DNA from 2 places in the Mesorhizobium sp. B2-1-3 genome. Region 1 is predicted to be linked to the other one. Evidence: riboswitches for the same ligand, from Rfam matches in the RefSeq annotation. Region 1 holds a riboswitch; the other holds the start of a gene.

Region 1 (4,625 bases):
CGACTTCGTCAAGGCGGTCCGCGCCGGGAACGCCGGTCGCATCGCGCTCACCTATTTCGAATGGGCCGGCACCGTGCGCGACGACGCGCTCATCGGCTGGCAGGTCATCGACGGCGCCGAGAGCGCCAACGCCTTTGCCGACAAGATAGCGGCCCGTCCGTTCCGCAGCTTCCGCGGCACGTCGATCTCCGGCGCGCTCGCCTTCGGCGCGGGGCTCTTCGACCGCACCGCTTACGAAAGCGAACGCAGCGTCATCGATATTTCCGGTGACGGACCAAACAATATCGGGCTGCCCGTCACCGCCACGCGGGATGCGGCAAACGCCAGAGGCATCGTCATCAACGGCCTGCCGATCCTGATCAATCCATCGCCCACCTTCAGCCATCTCGACCGGTATTACGCCCAGTGCGTAACCGGCGGGCCGGGCTCCTTCGTGCTGCCGATTTATACAGCCGCCGAATTCTCGACGGCGATCCGGCGCAAGTTGATCCTCGAAGTGAGCGGCGTTCAGAACGAGACCAGGATCATTCCCGCCGAAGCCGAGGCTCCGATCGACTGCCTGCAAGGCGAACGCGACAGACGGTTCTTGTCGGATCCGTATTTCCCGGAGCTCGATCGCTGAGCCTTCGCCGGGCTATGCGTCCCAACCTGCTGATGACCTTCGTCGCAGAGATCAGCCTGCAGCTCGACTTCGCCCGAAAAGGGGGTGTCATAGCCACCTCCGGGATGGCCCCTATCGCTTCAACAAGAACACCGCTTGCTGGCCGAAGAAGTTCCAGAACCACCATGGCATTGACAGGCCGATCTTCTGGCCGTTGGCGTCGAGCGCGGTCGCCCTTTCCACGGTCGCGCCAAGCTCCTCGCACAGATTGACGAAGTCGCGGATGGTGCAGAAGTGGATGTTCGGCGTGTCGTACCAGGAATAGGGCAGGTCCTTGGTCACCGGCATGCGGCCCCTGACGAACAGCGACAGGCGCACCCGCCAGTGGCCGAAATTGGGGAAGGAAACGATGGCGTGTTCGCCGATCCTGAGCAGTTCGTCGAGAACGAGCTTCGGGTTGCGGGTCGCCTGCAAGGTCTGCGACAGGACGACGAAATCAAAACCCTTGTCGGGATAGAATTCGAGATCCTTGTCGGCGTCGCCCTGAACGACGGAAAGGCCGCGCGCCACGCATTCGTTGACACCGCGCTGCGACAGCTCCAGTCCGCGGCCGTCGATCTGCTTGGTTTCCTGCAAAAGCTCGAGCAGCGAGCCGTCGCCGGAGCCGACGTCCAGCACCCGCGATTGCGGCGGGATCAGACCGGCGATCACCTCGAGATCGACGCGCTGGGCGCGGTTGACGCTCATGGCTTGCCCCTTGTCGTGGTGCGTGACCCTTGATGGACAGGTCTGCAATTTTGCGGGGTCATGCACCGAGCCCTCTCGCTCGCGCGGCCGAGCCGATGAAGCCATTGATGGCGGCGAACAGTTCCGGCTCGTCAAGCAGGAAGGCGTCGTGCCCGCGATCGGTCTCGATCTCGACGAAGGACACCGACGCGCCGGCGGCATTCAGCGCATGGACGATCGAGCGGCTCTCCTCTGTCGGAAACAGCCAATCCGAGGTGAACGAAACCAGGCAGAAGCGTGTCTTGGTGCCGGCAAAAGCATCGGCCAGCCTGCCGCCATGGTCGGCGGCGAGGTCGAAATAGTCCATGGACCGCGTCATGTAGAGATAGGAATTGGCGTCGAAGCGGTCGACGAAAGTCATGCCCTGGTGACGCAGATAGCTCTCGATCTGGAAGTCGGCGTCGAAGCCGAAGGTCAGAGCTTCGCGGTCCTGCAGGTTGCGGCCGAACTTCCGGTGCAAGGCGGCTTCCGACAGGTAGGTGATGTGGGCGGCCATGCGCGCCACGGCGAGCCCCTTTTCCGGGCGTTTGCCGTGGTCGAAATACTTGCCGCCATGCCATTCTGGGTCCGCCATCACGGCCTGCCGGCCGACCTCGTGGAAAGCGATGTTCTGCGAGGAATGACGCGCGCCGGTGGCGATCGGCAGCGCCGAGAAAACACGCTCCGGATAGCTCGACGCCCATTGCAGCACCTGCATGCCGCCCATCGACCCGCCGAGCACGCAAAACAGTTTTTCGATGCCGAAATGGTCGATCAGCATCTGCTGGGCACGCACCATGTCGCGGATGGTGATGACCGGAAGGTCGAGCCCATAGGGCTTGCCGGTGGCGGGATTGGTGGAGGCCGGACCGGTGGAACCGAGGCAGCCGCCGATGACGTTTGAGCAGATGACGAAGAAGCGGTTGGTGTCGATGATCTTGCCGGGCCCGATCAGCACTTCCCACCAACCCGGCTTGCCGGTCACCGGATTGGTGCTGGCCACATGCTGGTCGCCGGTCAATGCGTGGCAGACGAGAATGGCGTTGGAACGGGCGTCATTCAGCGTGCCGTAGGTCTGGTAGGCGATCTGGAACGGCGACAGCAGCGTGCCGGCGTCGAGCTTGAGCGGCTTGTCGGCGCCGAAGCGCACGACCGGGCTCGACGGTTGGTCTGCCTCGTTGTTGGTTCTGCCAGCGCGCTGAGCGGCCATCTCGTCTCTCTTGCTGCACCTTGCCTTTGCGGAAATCGCTGCCGATCTCCGCGCCGCCGATGCGTTCGTCCGGCCGATCGCGGACAACAAAAAACCGGCATTGCCTTCGCAAAGCCGGTTACGTCGCGCAAACGGCCCTTTAGCGAATTGTTTAACGTGGCTGCAAGCCGACCGGCCAAATCACCACGGAACTGTCGATGCCCTTCTAGAACTCACCTGCCTCGCCGTCAATGCCGCTTGCTGGCACCACTGCCACCTCTCGACATTGCCGGCCATGGCTTGTATTTCCGCAGCGGCTTCCAGGATGGAGGCGTTCTCGACGGATTTTGCGATATGAGCCAGACCTCGGACAAGGCACGTCCAACCCCGCGCGCGGGCATCATGGACATCCAGGCCTATGTGCCGGGCAAGAGCTCGGCCCCCGCCGGGGTGGACAAGGTCCACAAGCTGTCGTCGAACGAGAACCCGCTCGGCCCCTCGCCGAAGGCAATCGAGGCCGCGCGCGAGGTCGCCGCCAAGCTCGACGTCTATCCCGACGGCACCGCCCGGCGCCTGCGCGAAGCAATCGCCGAGGTGCATGGTCTGAACGCACAGAACATCATCTGTTCCAACGGCTCCGACGAGATCCTCGGCCTGCTGGCGCAGACTTATCTCGCCCCCGGCGACGAGGCCATATTCACCGAACACGCCTTCATGGTCTACAAGATCTACATCCAGTCGGCGGGGGCGACGCCTGTCGCGGTCAAGGAGACCGAGGAGCGCGCCGACATCGATGCGATCCTGGCGGCCGTCACGCCACGTACGAAGATCGTGTTCCTCGCCAATCCCAACAATCCAACCGGCACTTACGTGCCGTTCCAGGAGGTGCGCCGCCTGCATGCCGGCCTGCCGAAGAACGTGCTTCTGGTGCTCGATGCCGCCTATGCCGAATATGTCAGGCGCAACGACTATGAGGCCGGCATCGAGCTCGCGGGCAGCTCTCAGAACGTGGTCATGACCCGCACCTTCTCCAAGATCGGACTTGGCGGGGCGCGGATCGGATGGATGTATGGGCCGATGCACATCGTCGACGCGATCAACCGCATACGCGGTCCCTTCAACGTCAATGCGACGGCGATCGAGGCCGGCATCGCCGCCGTCCGCGACCGCGCCCATATCGAGCGCAGCGTCGCGCATAACGAGACCTGGCTGGCCTGGCTGAGCGAACAGATGACCGGGCTCGGGTTGCGGGTGACGCCGAGCGTCGGCAATTTCCTCCTCATTCATTTTCCCGACGACGGCAAGCATTCGGCCGCGGCGGCGGACGATTATCTCACCCAGCGCGGCTACATACTGCGGCGTGTTTCGGGCTATGGCTTTCCCAACGCACTGCGTATGACGGTCGGCACCGAAGAGGCCAATCGCGGCGTTGTCGCGGCACTCACGACATTCCTGAAAAGCTAGAACGCCATGGCATCACCGATGTTCGAAAAGATCGCGCTGGTCGGTATCGGCCTGATCGGCTCGTCGCTGGCCCGCGTCATCCGCCGCGAGGGCCTGGCCGGCCATGTCGCCATCTCGACGCGCAGCGCCGCGACGCTGGTGCGGGCGCAAGAGCTTGGGCTGGGCTCCTCCTACGCCATAGATGCCAAGGAAGCGGTCCGCGATGCCGACCTTGTCATCGTCTCGGTGCCGGTCGGCTCGTCCGGCGCGGTGGCTCAGGAGATCGCGCCGGCGCTGAAGAGGGGCGCCATCGTCACCGATGTCGGCTCGACCAAGGCTTCCGTGATCGCACAGATGCAGCCGCATATACCCGGTGGGGTGCATTTCATTCCCGGCCATCCGCTGGCCGGCACGGAGAAATCTGGGCCCGATGCCGGTTTCGCCGATCTGTTCGACAACCGCTGGTGCATTTTCACCCCGCTGCCGGACACGGATCCGGACGCGCTGGAAAGGCTTTCCGAATTCTGGCGCCGTTGTGGCGCCAACATCGACACGATGGATCCGCAGCATCACGACATGACGCTGGCCATCGTCTCGCATTTGCCGCACATCATCGCCTACAACATC
Region 2 (4,625 bases), on a different contig from region 1:
CCAGAAGGCAGCCATGCCAAGATATGAGAGAGGACTGATCATGCTGATCTCGCAGATTCTCGACGACGCCGAGACAATCCGTGTCGTTGCACGCACGGGCGGCAAGACCCGGATCATCAACGGCGCGCGCAGCGTCTATTCGCTGGCGATGGAAGCCGCTCGTACCGGCGTGGGCCTTGCCGCGCTGATCGAACGCAAGGGACTTGGCGAGACCGTCGATCTCGACGCCGCCTACAAGAAGGGGCGGCTGCTGTCGCCGATCAATCATCCCGATCCGGCGCATCTGCATCTGACCGGCACGGGGCTAACGCATCTCGGCTCGGCGGCGACGCGCGATTCCATGCACAAGAAGCTCAGCACCGACGGCGAGGAGCAGCTCACCGATTCCATGAAGATGTTCCGCATGGGGCTGGAAGGCGGCAAACCCGCGAAAGGCCAGATCGGGGTGCAGCCGGAATGGTTCTACAAGGGCAATGGCACGATGGCCGTGGCGCCGGGTGCCGCGCTCCTGTCGCCGGCCTTCGCCAAGGATGCCGGCGAGGAGCCCGAGGTTGCCGGCATCTATGTCATCGGCGACGACGGCGCGCCGTTCCGGGTCGGCTTCACGCTGTCCAACGAATTTTCCGATCATGTGACCGAACGCGTGAACTACCTCTTTCTCGCCCATTCCAAGCTGCGCAACGCTTCCTTCGGACCGGAGATCCTGGTCGGCGACCTGCCCGCCGACATCAGGGGCTCCTCACGCATCTGGCGCGACAGCAAGTTGATGTGGGAAAAGCCGTTCCTGTCGGGCGAAGCGAACATGTCGCACACCATCGCCAATCTCGAACACCACCATTTCAAATATTCGGCTTTCCGCCAGCCGGGCGACGTGCATGTGCACATGTTCGGCACCGCGACCCTGTCCTTCGCCGACGGCATCAAGACCGAGGCCGGCGACGTGTTCGAGATCGAGGCCGGCGATTTCGGCCTGCCGCTGCGCAATCCGCTCGAAATCGAACAGCCGGTGAAGGTGGCGGTGAAGGCGCTGTGAGATGAGCGTGATCTCCTCCCTGGTGGGAGGAGATCGGCAGCTTCCATCTCAATAAATATCGAAGTCGAAATACTTGTCCTGGATCTTCTTGTAGGTGCCGTCGGCGACGATGGCGTCAATGGCTGCGTTGAGCTTGTCGCGCAGCGCCGTATCCTCGAGACGCACGGCAATGCCGGCTTCGGTCTCGGTGCCCTTGACGTCACCGACCATCTTGCAGCAACCGTCGCTCGCCTTCTTCATCCAGTCCATCAGCACGAACTTGTCGGAAAGGACGGCGTCGAGGCGGCCGTTCTGGAGATCGGTGATTGCCTCTTCCTGGGTCGGATAGAGCTTCGCTTCGGCGCCGGCCTTGCCATAGACGTCCTGGGCGTAATTGGCCTGCGTGGTCGCCGCCTGGGCGCCGACCGTCTTGCCGGTGAGTGCCGCCGGTTCGGTCGAGGCGATGTCGCTGTCCTTCAGGGCGACGAGCGACAGCGGCGTCGTATAATATTTGTGGGTGAACGCGACCTGCTTCTTGCGCTCCTCGGTGATGCTCATCGAAGCGATGATGGCGTCGAACTTCTTGGCCTGCAGCGCCGGGATAATGCCGTCCCAGTCCTGGGTGACGATCTCGCATTCGACCTTCATCTGCGCGCACAAGGCGTTGGCGATGTCGATGTCGAAGCCCTCGACCTTGCCGTCGGGCGTGATGGTGTTGAACGGCGGATAGGCTCCCTCGGTGCCGATCTTGATTTTCTCCGCCGCATGCGCCGACAGGGCGCCGGCACCAAGCGTCAGCATGGCGGCGGCCGCCGCCGATATTATCCATTTCGAAATCTGCATTTTCATTCCCCTTGAGCGCCGCCACGTCGGCGGCCGGCGAGGCAGCCAAGCATGGCGAGCCGGCGCAGGCAAGTATCTTGCCTGACGGTGATGAGCGTTCAGGGCGCGGCGCGAAAGTGCTTGGACAGCTTCAGGCCCTGCGCCTGGTAGTTCGAGCCGAGCTCGGTGCCGTAAAGCGCCTGCGGCCGCTTCAGCATATGCTCGTAGACCAGCCGGCCGACGATCTGGCCATGATCGAGGATGAACGGCACCTCATGGCTGCGCACTTCGAGCACGGCGCGGCTGCCGGTGCCGCCGGCCGCCGAATGGCCGAAACCCGGATCGAAGAAGCCGGCATAGTGGACACGGAACTCGCCCACCAGCGGATCGAAGGGCGTCATTTCGGCCGCGTAGAGCGGCGGCACATGCACCGCTTCCTGGCTGACGAGGATGTAGAACTCGTCCGGATCGAGCACCAGCTCGCCGGCGCCGCTCTTGTGGATCGGCTCCCAGAAGTCGACGATCTCCTGCGCCGCGCGTTTGTCGACATCGACGAGGCCGGTATGGTGTTTGCCGCGATAGCCGACCAGCCCGTCACTGTCGCCGTTGAGATCGATCGACAATGCGATGCCGCCGCCGGAGATGTTCGGCGGTTCGGTGGCGACCAGCATTTCGGCCCGGTGCAATTGATGCAACTCTGCTTCCGAGAGCAGCGCATTGCCGGTGCGGAAGCGTATCTGCGAAAGGCGCGAGCCGGCGCGCACGACGATCGGGAAGGTGCGTGGGCTGACTTCGAGATAGAGCGGACCATGATAGCCGGCGGCGATCTTGTCGAACTCGTGGCCGCGATCGGTCATCACGCGGGTGAAGATATCGAGCCGCCCGGTCGAGCTCTTGGGATTGGCGGACGCCGAAATTTCCGCCGGCAGCGCCAGGCTTTCGAGCAGGGGCACGATGTAGACGCAGCCGGTTTCCAGAACGGCGCCGTCGGCCAGGCTGATCTCGTGCAGCTTCAGCCGGTCGAGTTTTTCACTGACCTTGTGGTTGGGACCCGGCAGGAAGGACGCGCGCACCCGCCACGCCTTGTCGCCGAGCCTCAGATCAAGGCTGGCCGGCTGGATCTGGTCGGCGTCGAGCGCACGCGACGACTTCAGCGCGCCGGACTGGAACAGCGCCGCAATGTCCTGATCGGGAAGAATTCCTGTCTGCCGCAAAGTCTGGCTCCGCTCTGCTGGTACAAATCTCTTAATGAAGCCGGCAATTGACGCAAGCGTGGCGCGGGTCTAAAGGGTCGTTATCCCGTGGTGATTTGGCCGGTCGGCTTGCAGCCACGTTAAACAAGTCGCTAAAGGACCGTCGGGCCGCAAGGCCGCATGGACCGGTTGCGACTTTTTCGCGGCCGGTTTTTTTGTGTTTGGATAGGACGATGACGAGCAAGACGCGCAACTGGAAGCCTCAGACCGCACTCGTGCATGGCGGAACCCTGCGTTCCGGCTTCGGCGAGACTTCCGAGGCGATATACCTGACCCAAGGCTATGTCTATGAGACGGCCCAAGCCGCCGAAGCCCGCTTCAAGGGCGAGGAACCGGGCTTCATCTATTCGCGCTACGCCAATCCGACCGTCGACATGTTCGAGAAGCGCATGTGCGCGCTCGAAGGCGCCGAGGACGCGCGCGCCACCGCGTCCGGCATGGCGGCGGTGACGGCAGCCCTCCTGTGCAGCGTCAAGGCCGGCGATCATATCGTTGCGGCGCGCGCCCTGTTCGGCTCCTGCCGCTGGGTGGTCGAGACGCTGGCGCCGCGCTACGGCATCGAGGCGACGCTGGTCGACGGCACCGACATCGCCAATTGGGAAAAGGCGGTTCGGCCCAACACCAAGCTGTTTTTCCTGGAAAGCCCGACCAACCCGACGCTTGAGGTGGTGGACATCGCCGCCGTCGCTTCGCTTGCCAATTCGATCGGCGCGCGGCTGGTCGTGGACAATGTCTTCGCCACGCCGCTGCAGCAGAAGCCGTTGCAGCTCGGCGCGCATATCGTGGTCTATTCGGCGACCAAGCACATCGATGGCCAGGGCCGATGTCTCGGCGGCGTCATTCTGTCGGACAAGAAGTGGATCGACGAGAACCTGCACGATTATTTCCGCCATACCGGCCCCAGCCTGTCACCGTTCAATGCCTGGACGCTGCTGAAGGGCCTGGAAACGCTGCCGCTGCGCGTGCGCCAGCAGACGGAGAGCGCCGGCAAGATCGCCGATTTCCTGGCCGAGCAGCCGGAGATCGCCCGCGTGATCTATCCCGGGCGCGCCGACCATCCGCAGGCTGACGTCGTGAAGAAGCAGATGTCGGGCGGTTCCACCCTGATCTGCTTTGACGTCAAGGGCGGCAAGCAGGGTGCCTTCGCCTTGCAGAACGCGCTCGACATCGTCCTGATCTCGAACAATCTCGGTGACGCCAAAAGCCTGATCACCCATCCGGCGACGACGACGCACAAGAACCTCAGCGACGAAGCGCGCGCCGAGCTCGGCATCGGACCCGGCACGCTCAGGCTGTCGGTCGGGTTGGAAGATACCGACGATTTGCTGGACGACATCGCGCAGGCGTTGAAGGCCCGATGAGGACTGGTGGCAGACCGAGGATTACAGGCCTGCCGCTTTGCGCAACGCTTCGTTCATGCGCGTCTGCCAGCCATCACCACCGGCCCTGAAACGGTCGACAACATCGGCGTCGAGGCGCAACTGTACCGCACGTTTGGGTCGCGCAAGCGGCGGTCGGCCAACTTTGCGGCGCGAAGC

What was found. Region 1 has a riboswitch for S-adenosylmethionine ahead of FJ973_RS24485 (homoserine O-acetyltransferase). Riboswitches for the same ligand answer to the same signal wherever they lie in the genome.
Region 2: another riboswitch for S-adenosylmethionine. It lies ahead of FJ973_RS21755 (O-succinylhomoserine sulfhydrylase); the one in region 1 lies ahead of FJ973_RS24485 (homoserine O-acetyltransferase).

The regions. Positions count from the first base shown of each region.
Region 1 covers NZ_VFWL01000018.1:34,962-39,586, forward strand. Annotated here, with positions in the region: gene FJ973_RS24475 (DUF1194 domain-containing protein) at 1-622, shown strand, start outside; gene metW (methionine biosynthesis protein MetW) at 734-1,348, opposite strand; gene FJ973_RS24485 (homoserine O-acetyltransferase) at 1,407-2,576, opposite strand; SAM riboswitch at 2,696-2,773, opposite strand; gene hisC (histidinol-phosphate transaminase) at 2,910-4,019, shown strand; gene FJ973_RS24495 (prephenate/arogenate dehydrogenase family protein) at 4,026-4,625, shown strand, end outside.
Region 2 covers NZ_VFWL01000014.1:88,374-92,998, reverse strand. Annotated here, with positions in the region: gene araD1 (AraD1 family protein) at 41-1,033, shown strand; gene FJ973_RS21765 (ABC transporter substrate-binding protein) at 1,082-1,855, opposite strand; gene FJ973_RS21760 (2'-deoxycytidine 5'-triphosphate deaminase) at 1,954-3,048, opposite strand; SAM riboswitch at 3,126-3,203, shown strand; gene FJ973_RS21755 (O-succinylhomoserine sulfhydrylase) at 3,261-4,448, shown strand; gene FJ973_RS21750 (BrnA antitoxin family protein) at 4,470-4,625, opposite strand, start outside.